Regions from separate parts of the Virgibacillus salarius genome, predicted to be linked through region 1. Evidence: a T-box and tRNA genes for the amino acid it is inferred to sense, from the RefSeq annotation. Region 1 holds a T-box; the other holds one or more tRNA genes.

Region 1 (9,165 bases):
GGTAAAACTACATTTTGTGTAGGGTAAAAAAATTGATTTGTAAATGAAACAACTGGCATGATAATTAGCACTAGAGTAACGCTCAAAAAATCTCCATAATAAGCAATAGGGATAATTGAAATTAATATAGATTGAAATAATTGAGTATAAACAAGGATTTTTTTTAAATTTAGTTTGTCAACCAAGGGCCCTATCAAAAAAGTTAAAGCTTGAGGAAATAATGTTAAAAAACCAACTAAGCCAGTATAAAAAGTAGAGTGAGTTAGTTCTTGTACTAACCACATAGAAGCTATGGCATATAAGCTGTCACCTGCATTGGAGAAAAGTCTACCAATTAATAATTTCACAAACTCTATGTTTTTCAAAATCTTTATCATATAGTCACTTCCCTTTTATTTGCCTCATACCTCTTGCTTAGTTTTAAGTATCTTATCTCGGAAAATATACCAACACCACCAATTTTCCGGACACTGTTTTACTTCTTTCTCAATCCATTTAAAAATAGATATTGATATTTCCTCAACATTTTTAACATCTGTTGGTTCAAAAAGTGGTTCTTCAATTCTTAATGTATATTGATATCTATTACTTTTTTCTAATATGATTGGAATAATAGGACTTTCAAGTAAAGTAGCAATCTTTGCTGGTCCAACGGGTACAAAAACATCATATCCTAAGAATTTAGTCTCAACATTTGGCATATCTCCTAGAGTGAAATCGGGAAACATAAGCAAAGGTTTACCTTCTTTTAAATTTCTTAGAGCTTGTTTAATTGCTGAGTTTTGTGGTAATCCAATTGGTGATAGTTTATTCATTACTTCACCTAAAAAGGATTCACCTATCCTATTCCATACATTCAAAGTTTGTTTATCCATAAAATAACTTAATCTATAACCTTTGGCTGCAAGTAACGGAACGATCGCTTGGTAAGCATTCATATGCAAAGATACTAATACAGGAGGGTTCCCTTTTTTTAAGCTATGATCTAAATTATGCAGGCCTTTAAACCTAACATGTTTTTCAAGGAAGTCTTGTTGTGTAGCATACATTGAAATAAGATTTATATCTAAATTTCGGTAGAACAAATAATCTGTCCAACGGTTAGAAAATTCTTCTATTTCACAATCTGTTGAGTCCCTTTTTAATACTCTCATTATTTCTACCATTTCTTTATTGTATTTTCTCCATCTTTCTGCCATTTTCGTATTTTTCTCGTAACTCATTCCTTTTTTAAGAAAGTCATACAAAAACTCAAAAGGATAGTCTCTCAAAATTTGATAGATCGTTGGATTACTTTCTACAATATCAAAATCCATAATACCATCTGCCATTTTAATTTCCTCCCATTTTTTATATATAGTACTCTGAACAAACCTCACATAGATCATCTTCACTTAAGTTATTCCAACGTATGGATAAATTATTTAAATCTATTTCTCCAGTTTTATTTATAATATTTGGATCCCCAATTCTTCCTAGAAGACGTATTGCATCCCAAACTTGAAAATTGGCTACTATAGAAGAAATGGACGCTGTTGCACCAGTATGTCTCTTTCTATCTGGAAATAAATTAGTTAATAATTTACCTTCTTTCCTCCTTTTTTTATAATTAATTTGGTAACAATCCCAACATTTAGTTCTTCCTGGAATAATTGTGGGACCAATTAATCCCAAATGGCCTATATAACCGCCCCCAACTATATGGGGTACTTTATACTTTAAACACACCTTTGATACCCATTGAGCTGTAGTATTAATATCTGGATTGTCTGCACAATTAATTACCAAATCACAACTTTCTACTATATGGGACAAATCTGTACCTTCATCTATCTCCATAAGAGCAGGGAATATGTTTACGTTTGGATTAATACTTCTTAACTTCATCTCCATAACTTTTATTTTTTCTCTACCTATATCTTCAGTAGTGTAAAGTAATTGTCTTGTTATATTATGTCGCTCTACTCGATCATAGTCTACTAATTTAATATTTCCAATTCCGGCCATTACTAGTGAAGTAGCCATCCAACTACCTATGCCTCCAATTCCAATAATTGCTACAGTAGATTCCTTTATATTCTTTTGTAATTCCCAAGGAGAACTTAAATCACAGTAATCACTCCATAAGTCCACTTGCCTTGAATATCTTTCTAATTCTTCAGTAGTAAACTGTTCTCTTATTGGATCATTGGTATTTTCGATAATTCCTTCTTTTAATAACAGTTCTGTACACTCCTCTAATTCTTTATATGTAAATTGCTGAAAATTGAGATTAATCTTTAAAAAAATATCCAAAAGTGGCTTAGTCCCATCCATTAATAATATAGATTTCAAAATACATTCATTCTCAATTTCAAAAACTTTATGACAAGAAGTAGAATAAAAAACAAAGTGAATTCTTTTAGTATTTTTTTCTTTAAAAACACCTACACTAGATTTGATCATTGGATATATATTCTTCAACTCATTTGTCCTCCTTATAAAATGAGCACACCACATAAATTTGGTGTGCCCATTTTCTCTGCCAAAATAGTTAGCAAGAACCATTTTTCGCATCGCCTTCTAGTACAAATTCAGCTATTTTTTTCATATGTAACCCTCCTTTCTCCTACTACTTATATCATAAATCATTATTCTGAATATTTGTATTGATAAAATTAATCGAATAAATAGAATTAAAGTTAAATACAACATAAAATTTTATAAACTTTTTTTACTGGCTGCATAATATCCGGAAACAGCTTCGATCCATACATAAATCTTCTTCTCCTCATATCCCTTTACTGGAACTGGAACACCTATTGGTAAATCTCTTGAAACTCCTCGATTGGGCAATCCTTCCATTAAATATCTTTCCGATAATTGAATCGCATTTTCTCTCCATAAGTTCTTCACTTTCGCATTAGTTACGTACTGCTGTAGTTCTTTTTGGAATGCACTTAACTTAAAATAGAAATGTTCTGTCTGTTTCGTAGTTGGAGAATCACCACAAATCTTACATTTCTTATTTATAAGGTCTAGTGGTTCTAATATTTTTGAGCAGTGGTCACATTGGTCACCACGAGCATCCTGTCCACATTGTGGACAAGTTCCTTCGACAAACCGGTCGGGTAAAAATTGTTCACACCTATTGCAATACGCCTGTTCAATTTCCTTTTTATAGATTTTTCCATTATCAAATAGCTGCAAAAATATATTTTGCACAATTCTATGATGATGGGCACTATCTGTCCTTGTATAGCAATCATAAGTAAAACCCAACTTTTCAAAACACGCACAAAACTCTTTATGATACCTATCAGCAATCTCCTTAGGTGTTACATCTTCTTGCTTTGCTCTAATCGTAATTGGAGTTCCATTGCAATCACTTCCTGATACATAAAGAACATTTTCTCCTTTCATTCTATAATACCGGGCTAAAACGTCACCTGATAATAAACTAGATATGTGGCCTAAATGTAGTGAACCATTGGCATAAGGCCATGCTCCTCCGATAAATACATTCATCTTATTTCCTCCCTTACTATTTTCATCTCTTGAAAATAAAAAACCTCGTCCAAAGACAAAACAACTGTCTAAGGACGAGATTATTCTCGTGTTACCACCTTAATTTGCTAACCACTCACATGATTAGCCTCAATAAGTACGGAACGATAAAGTTCTTATACCCTGACATTTATAACGAGTGCCAAATCTCGTCATAGCCTTACGCTCAATAGAACGTTCAACTATGCAGCTCAGAGACCATATTCAATCAAATAATTCCATGCTTCTTTTCAGCCAACGAAGCTCTCTGTAACGGAATAAAAATGATTTACTCTTCTCATCATTGCTTTTACATTTAACTTATTATTACATTTCATATTCATAAACACAATAGGAAATTATATTTCTACTTTGATCAACAGTACAATTTAACCTCTCCTCAATATTCCACCCAACAGCATTTCACGGCCACTGTATATATGCAAATCTCATATTTAGCATGTAAACTTCAATTACTCTTTTAATAAAATATATTTTATACATCCTTCAGCATCTTACAATAAAAACAATTTATTTTAATAGTAAAATTAATACGTTCATCCACATGCTTATTTAAGAATTGCAGAAACTTAACCAAACACCTTAAAAAACACTTTAAATAGTGAAATTTTAAATCGAGAAACGGTTATTGAATCTTTTATTACTGTATTTTTATGTCTAAGAAAATTTTTAATTTGCTTTCTTCTATTGGGAATCATAAACATAGGTAATTTTTTTGGATGAAACCAATCCACTTTATCTGTTTCAGGACCATTTTTAATTAGCGTACCACCTAGCAATTCCCCTAAAAATATGTGTTGTAAATCATCAAATTGAGGTTGATAATATTCTCCTATTTTTCGTTTAATCGAAATGATATACCCCGTTTCCTCTTTAGCTTCTCGTATAGCACAATTCTCTAAGTGTTCATCTTTTTCTAACATTCCCCCAGGTAAATCCCAGACAGGATAATCCTTTCTCTTCACTAACAATATGTAACCCTTTTTATTAAAAACGATGGTAAAACAGCCTGAAGTTTTTGCCATATCAATTATTGCTCCTTTTTGAAATAAAAATATACATTTTACCATAAATTCAAAATATTTTAACTGGATTATCTTTAGGTTAATAATTTTTTAATCATCTCTTCTAAACTCCCCATTTTCTATAGTGGTGTTAAGAATTTTTTCTCTTCTGCCTCTGTAATTTTAATAAGGAGAAGTTACATCTTGAGTATTTTAGATGAATTAAAAGTAATAACTTATTGAATTATGGACCAATATTTGGAGGGTTTCGTATATGTTCAGCAAAATCTTCTTTATATGGACAGGTACCTTGGAGTATTTCCTTCACAGCTTTTTCTATGTCATACTGCGTTTCCTTATGTTCTATTTCATCATCATGAATAAATAGCCAACAAGCCCCCTTAGCTTTACTCTGTAGACCAACACTACCAGCATTGACTATTCGCCTACCAGCTACTAATCTGTCAAACTGAATATGCGTATGGCCGCATACTATAATATTCGCTTCAGTATCCTTTACCATCTCATTAATTTCTCGTTCATCGGTATCAGCTCTTATTGCTTCTTCGTCATTCCTTGGAGAACCGTGTACAAACAATACATCGCCTAACCCGTTAATAGCCATCCGTTGTCTCTCAGGCAATTCTTTCAAAAAACTCAAGTGCTCCCTTGTTAATTGATCTGCACACCAGTAATTTATTTCTGCTACAAAATCCTGACAGCCATCTTCTATGCTATATCGATGCGCTACCTCTCTATCTGCATTACCCATTATAAATAAAAATGTATCCTTATATCTCATTAAAGTTTCCATGACTTCTCTAGGCTGCGGTCCCCAGACTAAGTCCCCACCAACTATAACTTTTTCAGCCTTTTCATTTGCCACTTCAGTTAAGACAGCTTCTAATGCAACGTTATTACCGTGAATATCATAAATTGCTGCTATTTTCATAACAAATACCTCCACGTATTAACATTTTCAGATACTAGATTAAGATGATAATCAATCATTTTTGCTAAAAGGTATATAGTGCCGTTCACACAAGATATCAATGTTCTTCAACACTCGCGGTCATTAATAGCTATTTTTATATTTTTTATATGCTAATGGTGTCATGTTCATCGATCTGCGAAACTGAGCAATGAAATAGCTTGTGCTATTAAAGCCTACTTCATAGGCAACATCCGTGACATTGGATTCTATTTGTTGTAGTAAAATTAAGCTTTTTTGAATTCGATAATCGGTTACATAATTCAATGGTGTTTTCTTTAAAATTCGTTTGAAATATCTACAACATTCGGATCGACTCAATTGACCAGCACGTGCAATATCGTCTAAAAGAATTTTTTCCGCATAATGTGTGTGTATCCAATTTAACATTTGCTTCATTCGATGACTCTTTAGCTTTTCTACCTGTTCGTACTCTAAATCAAAACCATTTATGATTAAATTTTTCCAAATTATCGTTAGCTGCATGCTAATATCGATTTCATAACATGAGGGCTTTTGTTGTATCAGTTGATTGATGTTTACAATAGCAGCTAAAATATTTTTCTCCCAAACTTCCTCTGTATCCAAGTTAAGGTAAGGCAAATTAGTGGCTTGCGTATACGGACTTACATGGGTTGTATAAAGCTCTTGAGATAAAATAAAATGTGGAGATACATTTAAACAAATATAAATACAGCCCGAATCATTTTCATCTGTTGCCATGTGCAAACACCCACTATTTATAAACAGTCCCTCGCCCTCTCGAACAGTTATTTTTTCTTCATTAACTTGGAAGATTGCTTCTCCTTTTATAATGAGAACAAATTGAATTTCATCATGCCAGTGCAGTGGTATAAAGCCATGTATGTTTTTAGTAATCATCGTTTCGTAACATGCAAGCGGTAATACAACCGTGCGATGTTCCGTTAATTCTTTTAAATTTTGGTCAACGATAAAATTTTTTATTTGCATAGCAAAACCTCAATATAATTATACTTTTTGATTCGATTTACGTATTATTCCAAGAATTCTCCTCTTATTATTATCCATATGATAACACTATTTTTATCATAAAGGTGGAGAATTCATCATGAATAGAGGGAAAGGAATGTTTCTTGTAATAACGGGAGCAGCATTTTGGGGGATTGGTGGCACAGTTGCAAAAAAGCTATTTCAAGAATTCTCTATTGATGTAGATTGGCTTGTTGCGACCAGGTTACTACTGGCTGGTTTATTACTATTAGCAGTTCAATTTTTTGAAAAAGACCGCTCCCAAATAATTACTGTTTGGAAAAACAGAAGGATCGCTATTCATTTACTTATTTTCGGGTTACTTGGTATGCTTGCTGTTCAGTACACATATATGGCTTCGATTGAACATGGCAATGCTGCGGTAGCAACACTATTACAATATTTAGCACCAGTAATGATTATTCTTTATCTCATTTTAAGCAGACAATCTGTTCTAACAAAAAAAGATGTGTTAACTATTTTGCTAGCTTTCGTTGGATGCTTCTTCTTATTAACCAATGGCTCATTCTCACAACTATCTGTACCGTTACTAGCAATCGTTTGGGGTGTTTTATCTGGGATAGCTTTAGCATTTTATACGTTGTATGCCATTCCTTTGCTAAAGCAATACGATTCGCTTGTCATTGTTGGCTGGGCAATGATTATCGGAGGTACTGCATTAAGCTTTATCCACCCACCTTGGGAACTGAACAATAGCAGCTTAACGCTAGAAGCATATTTATATATAGTCTTCGTTATCATTTTCGGAACGATGATTGCATTTTGGTTTTATATAGAAAGTTTACAGAGCCTGTCACCTAAAGAAACGAGTCTTATAGGTAGTATTGAACCCCTAGCAGCTGTTTTAACAACTGTTTTCTGGTTAAAACAACCCTTTGGCATTTACCAATGGGTTGGTACAGCTTGTATCATTATCATGATTTTAATAGTAGCTTTACATAAAGATTCTTCAGCAAAAAATCACGCCGTCTAATTAGAAAAAGCCCCCCAGGATTAACTAGTTTCGTTTTTCGCTGAGAGGGCTTTGCGTCTCTAATCTGAACTAAGTAAACAGGGATATATTCGTTGTTTTTTAGTAACAATTAAGGGGAGCTCAAATTTTCACTAAAGGTAAAGGTCTATTTGTTATTCTTTTCTAGGTTCGAATAAATCAAGATTATTCCCATATAAATCTTTAAATACTACCCCTTTACCTCCTGGTACCCCTTGTATCTCTCCTTGAAAAACTACTCCTCGCTCCTGCAAATCACTAACATCTCTTTCAATATGATCGGATTCAAACATTAGCATGACCGTATCGCCGCCTTGTTTGCCTATCAATTGTTCTTGTTTAGGAGTTTTAGCTTCAGCTAGTTCAATCATGGTTTCGTTACCATTCTCAGGGGAAACAGCAAGATAACGCCACCCTGGTTCGAACTCCTCTTCTTCCCGTACTACAAATCCTAACTTGTTCACGTAAAAATCTTTCGCTTCTTTTAAATCATGGACGAACAATGTCAGTTGAATCGCCTTTTTTATCATAATTATCCTCCTTCTAGCAAATTACTACTAGGTTAGCATAACAACAACCGGCAAACTTCTTTTCAATTGCTCCATATAACTTTTTTTGAGGACATTTACTGACAGTCGATCAATATGTAGACGCTTTAAAAACAAGATTATTTTAATTGCTTCAATTTTGTCATAATCATAATAACGATAATTCGTTTCAACTTCTATTTACGAAGGCTTTAATAAGTCAATTTCATCATAATACCGTAATATTTTAACAGACACATTACATATTTTTGAGAACCTTTCTATGGTATATCATTTTATTCTTTCAATCATTTTAATGTTCTGTATAAATAGTATTAACTATTTATTTTATAATAAACAATATTTTTTAAATTATCATAATTTTCAACGCATTCCCCTTCACGGTAATAATGAAGGGTTATTTCATATAGTCTTCAACTAATTCAAAACACTTTTCTTCGGTAAGATTGTTCTGGACCGTTACATATTCTAACTGTTCCATCGTGCCACCTTTATATTTTAGCGATGCCTCTTTTGCAGTATGATCTCGGTACGCTATCCATTCACGCTGTTCCTTCCTTAGTTGATCCATCTCTTCTTTAGGTAGTTGCTCCTTTAGGGCTCCATAAATTTCATTTAACAATTCATCCCAAATATCGTATGCATCTCCTTCAACTTTTTTCAACGCATATGTTGTATCGTCTATCGGATTTTTTCGCATCTCCTCCACTTCATTCTTCGTATCATTTAATTTCTTAAGGTACTGATCCTTCAAACTAGCTGTATCTTTTGCTGGTACATTGTTTGTTGTATCTCCCTTTTCATCGGTACCATTACTTCCAGTATCTGTGTTCGTATTGTTGGTATTTGTGTCATTATCTGTCGAAGCTGCACTTGCAGAATCGTCATTTGTATTTTGACTAGAGTTTTTATTTGGTGACTGATTGTCCAATGTAGACTCGTCAGATGAGGTTCCACAAGCAGTCAATATTACTAAAACTACTGTTAACATGCCTAATAAGAATTTGCGTTTCATTGAAATACTACCTTTCTTCTCATTATTCTTCCTCGTGA
Region 2 (9,165 bases), on a different contig from region 1:
TCGGTAGATATTTGGGCTAAACTTGATGAGGAGTTAAACGAATTTAAAGAAGCGGTGCAAAAGAATGAAAATGTAGAAATGGAAAAAGAGTTTGGAGATATTCTATTTGTACTTGCGAACCTATCTAGGTACTATAAAATTAATCCAGAGGTAGCGCTAAATCGTACAAATGCAAAATTTCAATCTCGCTTTTCCTATATTGAGCAACAATTAGAGAAAAGACAAATCGATATTCAGCATGCAACTTTAGAAGAAATGGATGCATTATGGGACAAGGCGAAAGAAGGGGAGTAAAATTCAATGAGATTAGATAAATTCTTAAAGGTTTCTCGATTAATCAAACGGCGAACATTAGCTAAAGAAGTAGCGGACCAAGGAAGAATTACGATTAACGGTAACCAAGCAAAGGCATCATCAACAGTTACAGCTGGAGATGAGCTTACCATTAAATTTGGTCAGAAACTTGTAACGATTAAGATCAATAATTTGAAAGAAACTGTTAGAAAAGAAGAAGCAGAAACATTGTATACCGTTTTAAAAGAAGAGAAATTAAATAATTAGGTTACACAGTTCTATACTTGTCCCTCCTTTCATAAAGTAATAATGATAAGGAGGGCTATTACGATGAATTATTATGAGAATAAGGAAAATATAACACGTGTGCAAACGGATCATTCTGTAAAAGTTAATAATCGAAAAAATTTAGAAATAACAGGTGTCAAAGAAGTAGATAGCTTTGATAACGAGGAGTTTCTATTGGAGACAGTTATGGGTTATCTGATTGTCCGCGGGCAAAATTTACATCTAAAAAACCTTGATGTAAATGAAGGGTTAGTAACCATAAAAGGAAAAATATATGAGCTTTCCTATGTAGATGAGCAGCAGGAGAAAGCTAAAGGGTTCTTTAGCAAGTTATTTAAATGAGCTTAAGTACGCAATTCCTCACAATGATTACTATGATTACAGGCGGATTTTATCTTGGTTTAATTCAGGATACATTTCGTCGATTTACACCATATTGGAAAAATAGAAGAATCCTGACTTATGTTATGGAAATTTGCTTTTGGTTAATGCAGACAATGCTATTATTTTATGTTTTATTCCGGGTAAATGGTGGTGAACTAAGGTTCTATATATTTGCTGCTTGTTTATTGGGGTTTGCCTTTTATCAGGTTGCTGCTGCAAACGTATATAGAAAAGTACTGGAGCAGATCATTCGTATTATTGCGGCAGTTTATCGATTTTTTGAAAATATAGTACAAGCTCTTATCATATCTCCAATTACGTGGATCGTGAAACTTATATATACCTTTATTGTTTGGCTATGTAAAGTTGTTGGTACGATTCTTCTTTTTATTTTAACTGTAATCATTACGCCAATTAAGTGGATAATTCAAGCTATATACGGACTATTGCCTAAAAAAGTTCAATTATTTCTTTTTAAAATAGCAGGATTTTATAGTAAAATGAAGAATATATGTATAAAAGTAGTGAAGTATGTTAGGTTTAAGAGGAGGTAACGAGCTTTGGCTTCAGACAAACAAACAGTAACGAGATTAGATTCTAATTATATGCAGCAATATGATGCTTACATAGAAAGGCAGAGACGGAAGAAGAAGCGGCTAATTCGCCGGCTTGTGTTATTTTCTCTGATTGCAGTAATAGCAATAGGGACCATGGCGACGTACCATTTTAAACAACGTGTACTTCATGCAGAAAAGACGGAAGAATATCAAGCCTTACAAAAGGAATTGACAAGCTTAGAAAAGCAAGAAGCCAATTTGCAAGAGGAAGTAGAGCTTTTAAATGATGAGGATTATGTATTGCAAATTGCTAGAACAAATTATTTCTTCTCTAAAGAGGGCGAATTAATTTTCAAACTTCCCGATGAGAAGCCATCATATTGACACACTTTTGTCTGCTTGGCTATAATATAGTAGTAAGCTAATGGTGCATCATTGTGACCATATATTAGTTTCTTAAAAATTCTAAGGAGGAGCATTTTTTTTATGTCAATTGAAGTAGGCAGCAAGCTGCAAGGAAAGGTAACTGGTATCACTAATTTCGGGGCCTTTGTAGAGCTTGAACAAGGTACTACTGGGCTTGTTCACATTAGTGAGGTTGCTGACAACTATGTGAAAGACATTAACGATCACCTTTCTGTTGGAGATGAAGTGAAGGTGAAAGTTATTAATGTCGAGAAGGACGGGAAGATTGGCTTGTCTATAAAAAAAGCAATAGATAAACCAAAACGTCAGCGAGATAACCGTGAACGGACGGAGTCTTTTGAGTCAAAAATGAATCGCTTCCTTAAGGATTCTGAGGACCGTCTTGCCTCTTTGAAGAAGCACACGGAATCCAAACGCGGGGGTCGAGGTGCTAAGAGAGGATAGCAGTTGCTGTCTATACAATAATGCTCTATATATAAATACGACAAAAAGAGAGGTTGGAACTTTTATGTTCCAACCTCTCTTTTTAATTGTTTAGGAAAATACCGGAAAATATAAAATTTGCCCATGTGGATCCATATGGGCGTGTTGAGTTGCAGCAGCTCCAGCGCCCAGAAACGAGGGCGACTTCACGAATTGCCCTAATCTAAGTCGTCATCGGCTCGCAAGCTCACCGTGATTCCTTTATCTTTGTTGACTCGCTCCAGTCGCTACGTTTCTAATCGGACGCTTACGCTTTTGTTCTGATTTTATAGTGTAAGGTAGACCGATATAACAAAAAAACCTGCTGCTTTGCTTATGCAACAGGTTTTACTAAATAATGGCGGCGGAGGGGATCGAACCCCCGACCTCACGGGTATGAACCGTACGCTCTCGCCAGCTGAGCTACACCGCCAAATAAGCCAACAGAAAATATAATACAGCAGGTTTAAGACTCTGTCAATAGCTTTCTTATAAGAAAATCGAAAGAATCACAGGCAATATAAGTAATTTAATTAAGAGCCCTGCCCAAATCGACTTACACAATAGAGAATACAAATAGTAAAGAATACGGTACTTTAATATTTAATAAGCTTGGTTTTTTACAAATAACTATCTCCGTTATGATAAAATGAAAAAGCATTGTACGATATAGGAAAGGATGAGGCTGAGACAAAACTAATGAAGAAACAATAAAAAACGAACAATGTTTAGTCGAAGTCAATTATCTTTTCGTTTTTTGTTTAGAATCATTCATTTAGCACCTGAAATAAGCGAGACTCCGGCGGGAACAACACGAGTCCGAAGATCCACTTGGTAACGTGTTTTTCTTTACCAAGTTAGCTTAGGCCGTGCCCACGGAAAGAGCGTATATCTTCACGGTGCGGCGATGATACTCCTATTGATAACATGATTATTCGTGTTTTGAGTAAAGAAGTTGTGTTTTGCCCCAGCCTCTTTCCATTATTAAACTGAACGGAGAAATGAGGTAACACTACGTTGAAGAAAGAAATAAGGAATAGACTAATAATTTTAATTGTACTTGCTTTTCTTCCTATCTTATTTCTAACTATTGATTATAAGCTAGATGTAGAAAATAACTATATAAATAGTTTGTTTTTTGTTATAGCAACTTTGATTGTAACAATGACAATATATGTCATTTTAAGCTTAATTATTAAAAAGTATCCTTCCCTATTTGAAAAAGGAATATGGAACAACCCCTTCCATACTTTAATGATAGGAACCCTTATTTTATTTGTTTTTATCCTAGTAGCTGTGTTGAGTGTAAATAATTTAGATTTCAGTCCAACGATGAATAAGGGATTAACATTTATAATGGCTTATCCTGTTGTCTTTGTTTTAATTTTAATGATAGATTCTTTTTATAAAGGTGTATTCAATATCGTAAGGGAAAGACGTTTATTTATCAGCTCTATATCGGTAGTTTTTATTCTAGCTATAATGATTTTATTTGGTTCATTAAGTAATATGTAACTAAAGCAATATCGTTTTTTCTATAATTATTAAGTGCGTTAATCTATCAAGTAAATTCAGTTAGACTTTATTTCAAGCCAGAAATAATAGGCCATTCATTTCTCAATGCTTTAATTAAATTCCAGTCTGACCACGATTTTCCTACGTAATCTATATCGTAACGATATCACCAACTATGTAATAAAACTCGAAAACTGCTTTATTTTTCGATAAATAGAGGATGTTTAGTTAGAAAGGTTCAGAATTCGCCAAAACTTTTTACATAAGGCAATAGGTGAAAATGCCTTCACTTGCTGGATAAAGTAATGGACGATTCAATACCTACTGGCATTCGTTTTTGTGCTGTTTTAATCCTTCCACACGCGTGTTCGTGTTGAAACCTGTTTGAAGAATAGAAAGTCGTCGAACGATTCTTATGAAACGCTCTCTTGTTTTGACAAAAATAGAAGGCATATTGTGATTTAATGATATGCACAAAGAGGGAGTGGTAGTTATGATGGATTCAATTTCAAGAATGGAACCGAAAGTATTGGGAGCAGAAAGATCAAAACAAATGGACAAGCTCCGAAACCGGCTATATGCAAAGATGAAAGGGGTATTGCTGGAAAGAGGATGGCTTTTTTATATGATCGGTTTTTTATTGGGACGAGCTGTGATTCTATCCGTTGTCTCTCCTTTTGCAGTTGCTTTTTTAGCTACAATTTGGCTTGTCCATAAGGAAAAAACATTAAAAACCATACTTGCTGTGCTATTGGGTGCTTTAAGCTATTCTGTAAATCATAGTATCTTTATCGCTCTGGCCATACTGGTTTTTGTCTTTATGGGTGGTTTATTTAAGCAGGCGAAGAATCAACAGATGCTTATCCCGTTATTTGTATTTTTATCTACGATAGCAACAAGGTTATTTCAGTATTCCATTAGTCAACAGCTATCTGCTTATGACTGGATGCTGGTTTTCGTAGAAGGAGTATTAGGAACCGTATTAGTATTAATTTTTATGCAGAGCATTCCATTATTATCACCAAAAAGATATAACCCCGCATTAAAGAATGAAGAGATCGTATGTATGATCATACTCATTGCCTCTATACTTACTGGTACGATTGGCTGGGAGTTTTATGGGGCTTCCTTCGAGCAGATATTCTCTCGCTATTTTGTGCTCATTTTAGCATATGTCGGTGGGGCCGCGATTGGCTCAACAGTCGGCGTGGTTGCTGGACTCATCTTGTCTCTAGCAAATGTAGCAAACCTTTATCAAATGAGCTTACTCGCTTTTTCAGGTCTCTTAGGAGGACTATTAAAAGAAGGTAGGAAACCAGGCGTTGCTGTTGGCCTATTTGTTGGAACGTTTTTAATTGGAATCTACGGCGATGCGAACCAGTTAGTCCCATCGATCATCGAGTCATCCATTGCTATTTTAATCTTCTTGCTTACACCTGCTAGCTGGTTTAGAAAACTTTCAAGGTTCATACCTGGAACAGAAGAATATACGAATGAACAGGAACAATATTTACAAAAGGTGCGAAATGTAACCGCTAAACGTGTTGAACAATTTTCAGATGTTTTTCAAGCTTTGTCTAAGAGCTTTACCATCACAGATGGTCCGAGCGAAGATGATCAAGAGTCAAGAAGAGAAACCGATTACTTTTTAAGTCAAGTAACGGAGAAAACCTGTCAAAATTGCTTTATGAAGGAAAGGTGTTGGCAAAAACAATTTGATAAAACATATACATTAATGGAACAAATGAAAGAAGATATGGGGGAAAACGGAAAACCAAGCAGGAAAACAGCACGTGAGTTTGAAAATTATTGTGTGAAGCCTCAAAAAGTTGTTGATGTAATGAAGGAGGAGATGTCTTACTTTGAAGCCAATCAAAAATTAAAACAACAAGTATTAGAAAGTAAAAAACTTGTAGCTGATCAATTGCAAGGAGTTTCGGAGGTGATGGAGGATTTCGCAAAGGAAATATTAAAGGAACGGCAGCATCATGAACAACAAGAAATGCAGATTGTACATGCGTTGAAGCAAATGGGGATTGAACTGGAAAAGCTAGAAATTTATCGCTTAGATAAAGGAAACGTAGATATTGAAATGACATTAACCTTTTATGAATATCATGGTGAAGGTTCTAAACTGATTGCCCCTGTATTGTCTGATATTTTGAAAGAGATTGTTGTTGTGAAACAGGAAGAAATTGCCCCATTTCCAAATGGGTATAGTTATTTAGCGTTTGGTTCAGCAAGAGAATTTGTCGTTGAGACAGGTGCTGCTAATGCTGCGAAAGGTGGAGGGCTTGTATCTGGAGATAGTTATACAACCATAGAGCTTGGTGCAGGGAAATACGCTATGGCTATTAGTGATGGTATGGGCAATGGTTTAAGGGCTCAGGAGGAGAGCGTTGAGACATTAAGGTTGCTTCAACAAATTTTACAGACTGGAATACCAGAAAAAGTAGCGATTAAATCGATCAACTCAATTTTATCGCTACGATCTACAGATGAGATGTTTGCTACACTCGATTTGGCGGTAATTGACTTACACAATGCTTTCGTTCGCTTTTTAAAAATAGGCTCAACACCTAGCTTTATTAAACGGGGAGATCAATTAATTAAAGTGGAAGCTAGTAATCTCCCTATGGGGATTATTCAGGAGTTTGATGTAGATATTGTTAGTGAACAGTTAATGTCGGAAGATTTATTGATTATGATGAGTGATGGTATTTTTGATGGGCCAAAGCACGTGGAAAATACGGATGTATGGTTAAAACGAAAAATAAGAGAAATGAAGACCGACGATCCTCAGGAAATTGCTGATTTAGTTTTAGAAGAAGTTATTCGCACTAGGTCGGGAGAAATTGAGGATGATATGACCGTGGTAGTTGCTAAAGTAATGAAGAATATACCTAAATGGACTTCTGTACCAATTTATCATGATCAAGCTCAGTGAAGGATATAGTACGTATTTACCTTCCATCCTAACTAGACCATGTATAGATCACATAAAAAGTGGTGAAGATGGTATTAATAGTTGGGAGGTAGATGACGTTGAGAAAAGGTACACTGAAGCAAATCTTGTTAATTACAGATGGATGCTCAAACAAAGGAGAAGATCCTTCGGCTACAGCTTCTTTGGCTTATCAACAAGGAATCACTGTAAATGTAATTGGAATATTAGAGGATGAACAGAGCGAACAACCCGAAGGTTTAAAAGAAGTTGAAGACATTGCATTATCAGGTGGTGGTGTTAGCCAGCTTGTCTATAAACAAGCATTATCTCAGACAGTACAAACGGTGACTAAACAAGCGATGACCCAAACACTGCAGGGTTTTGTAAATAAAGAATTACAGCAGATTTTAGGACAGGATCAGTCACTAGAGGATCTTGAGCCGGAAAAGCGCGGAGAAATAATGGAAGTAGTAGAAGATATGGGGGAGACGTGTGATCTGGAAGTATTAGTATTAGTTGATACGAGTGCAAGTATGCATGATAAGCTTCCAACCGTTAAAGAAGCATTAATTGATCTATCTATTAGTTTAAACGCACGTATTGGTCGTAATCGCTTTGCAATTTTTAGTTTTCCTGGAAAACGAAAAGATATACAAAAGGTATTTGATTGGTCACCTGCTTTAGATTCTATCTCTACCATTTTTCCAAAACTAACAAGTGGTGGCATTACTCCTACAGGTCCTGCTATTCGAGAAGCAATGTATCAGTTTGGTAAGAAAAGCTTACTAAGGAGCTTTAGAGATGAAGATGAACCAGGAATGGAAGAAGCTTAATAGTGATATCCACTCTGGAATGCATATCCAGGGGAAGTGGCATAAACAAACGTATGTTATCAAAAGAAAGCTTGGCGCTGGAGCCATTGGTTCTGTATACCTTTGTGAAGCAAACGGCAAATTAGCTGCATTGAAAATTAGTGATAAACGTTCTTCCATGACGGTTGAGGTTAATGTGCTCCGGTCACTCGGTAAGGTCCAAGGAAATCGTCTTGGACCTTCTTTATTGGATGTAGACGATTGGACGGCTCCAATAGGTACTAAATATTCATTCTATGTAATGGAATATTTGCAAGGTGAATCGATGGCCTCCTATATCCATCGCCATGGTAAGGAATGGGCCGGGGTTTTCATGGTACAGCTGTTGGAGGATCTCGAACAGCTTCATCAACAAGGATGGGTTTTCGGCGATTTAAAATTAGATAACCTATTAATCGTCTCCTCTCCGCCACGTGTGCGTTGGGTAGATGTTGGAGGAACAACACAAACAGGAAGAGCGATCAAAGAGTATACCGAGTTTTATGATCGTGGTTATTGGGAAATGGGATCAAGAAGAGCAGAACCAAGTTATGATTTATTTGCTTTTACGATGGCATTCATTCATGTCTATTATCCAAAACGTTTTGTCAAAGGTTCTCAACCGGAGAAGCTTCTATTTCGCAAGCTGGATGAAGCAAGAGGACTACGCCCATATCGGAATGTCTTAAAGAAGGCACTAGCAGGTAAATATGCTTCTAGTTCACAAATGAAAAGAGAGATGTTACAGGTAATTCATGATACGCAGAAAAAAAAGCAAAAAACTAGGAAGCAAATCCAACAAGAAAAAGAAGCTCCCTTTTTGCTAGAGGCCGGAGGTATTTCTATTCTAGCGGGAGCCTACTATTTAATTTCTTTGCTTTTTCAGTGATCCTAGTTGTGATAGGATAAAAGTAGAAATGTTGTGTTGGAGATGGACATAATGAAAACGATGATTACTCATTTTATAAAAAAACATCACTTGTTAACAAAGCAGGCAACAGTCCTAGTAGGTGTATCAGGGGGACCAGATTCGTTAGCACTTCTCCATTACCTCCATTCGATAAGGCAGGAATGGGAAATACGTATAATCGCCGTAACTGTCGATCACCAACTGAGAGGGGAAGCATCCCTTGAGGATCTTCGATATGTTAAGCGATTTTGTAAAACGTGGGATATCGAATTTGTAGGAACCTCTGTTGATGTACCGTCCTATAAAAAGAAGCACAAACTAGGAACACAACTAGCGGCAAGAAAATTACGATATAAGTTCTTTGAAGAGCAAATGGAATTATATAATGCCGATTTGCTAATGCTCGGCCATCATGGTGACGATCAGGCAGAAACGATGCTCATGCGTATGGTACGTTCAGCAGATTCACAAGCATTAGCAGGTATTCCTGTTAAGCGGGATTTTGCTACGGGTGCTATTGTTCGACCTTTT

What was found. The T-box of region 1 lies ahead of ABDZ84_RS01980 (methionine--tRNA ligase). A T-box ahead of a tRNA ligase gene usually reads a tRNA of that ligase, here a tRNA-Met.
Region 2: it encodes a tRNA-Met, which carries the amino acid that the T-box ahead of ABDZ84_RS01980 (methionine--tRNA ligase) is inferred to sense. The anticodon was not compared.

The regions. Positions count from the first base shown of each region.
Region 1 is NZ_BAAACY010000010.1:14,938-24,102, reverse strand. Features, by position in the region: gene ABDZ84_RS01995 (MFS transporter) at 1-377, opposite strand, end outside; gene ABDZ84_RS01990 (lysophospholipid acyltransferase family protein) at 402-1,331, opposite strand; gene ABDZ84_RS01985 (HesA/MoeB/ThiF family protein) at 1,351-2,463, opposite strand; partial or broken gene ABDZ84_RS01980 (methionine--tRNA ligase) at 2,713-3,588, opposite strand; T-box leader at 3,575-3,839, opposite strand; gene ABDZ84_RS01975 (NUDIX hydrolase) at 4,116-4,571, opposite strand; gene ABDZ84_RS01970 (metallophosphoesterase family protein) at 4,795-5,502, opposite strand; gene ABDZ84_RS01965 (AraC family transcriptional regulator) at 5,626-6,513, opposite strand; gene ABDZ84_RS01960 (DMT family transporter) at 6,632-7,546, shown strand; gene ABDZ84_RS01955 (VOC family protein) at 7,699-8,094, opposite strand; gene ABDZ84_RS01950 (MerR family DNA-binding transcriptional regulator) at 8,293-8,376, opposite strand; gene ABDZ84_RS01945 (lysozyme inhibitor LprI family protein) at 8,510-9,127, opposite strand.
Region 2 is NZ_BAAACY010000050.1:2,935-12,099, forward strand. Features, by position in the region: gene yabN (bifunctional methyltransferase/pyrophosphohydrolase YabN) at 1-294, shown strand, start outside; gene ABDZ84_RS07115 (RNA-binding S4 domain-containing protein) at 301-561, shown strand; gene yabP (sporulation protein YabP) at 625-924, shown strand; gene yabQ (spore cortex biosynthesis protein YabQ) at 921-1,520, shown strand; gene ABDZ84_RS07130 (FtsB family cell division protein) at 1,572-1,907, shown strand; gene ABDZ84_RS07135 (S1 domain-containing RNA-binding protein) at 2,010-2,393, shown strand; tRNA gene ABDZ84_RS07140 (tRNA-Met) at 2,771-2,844, opposite strand; gene ABDZ84_RS07145 (hypothetical protein) at 3,429-3,926, shown strand; gene spoIIE (stage II sporulation protein E) at 4,420-6,873, shown strand; gene ABDZ84_RS07155 (VWA domain-containing protein) at 6,972-7,706, shown strand; gene ABDZ84_RS07160 (protein kinase domain-containing protein) at 7,675-8,613, shown strand; gene tilS (tRNA lysidine(34) synthetase TilS) at 8,665-9,165, shown strand, end outside.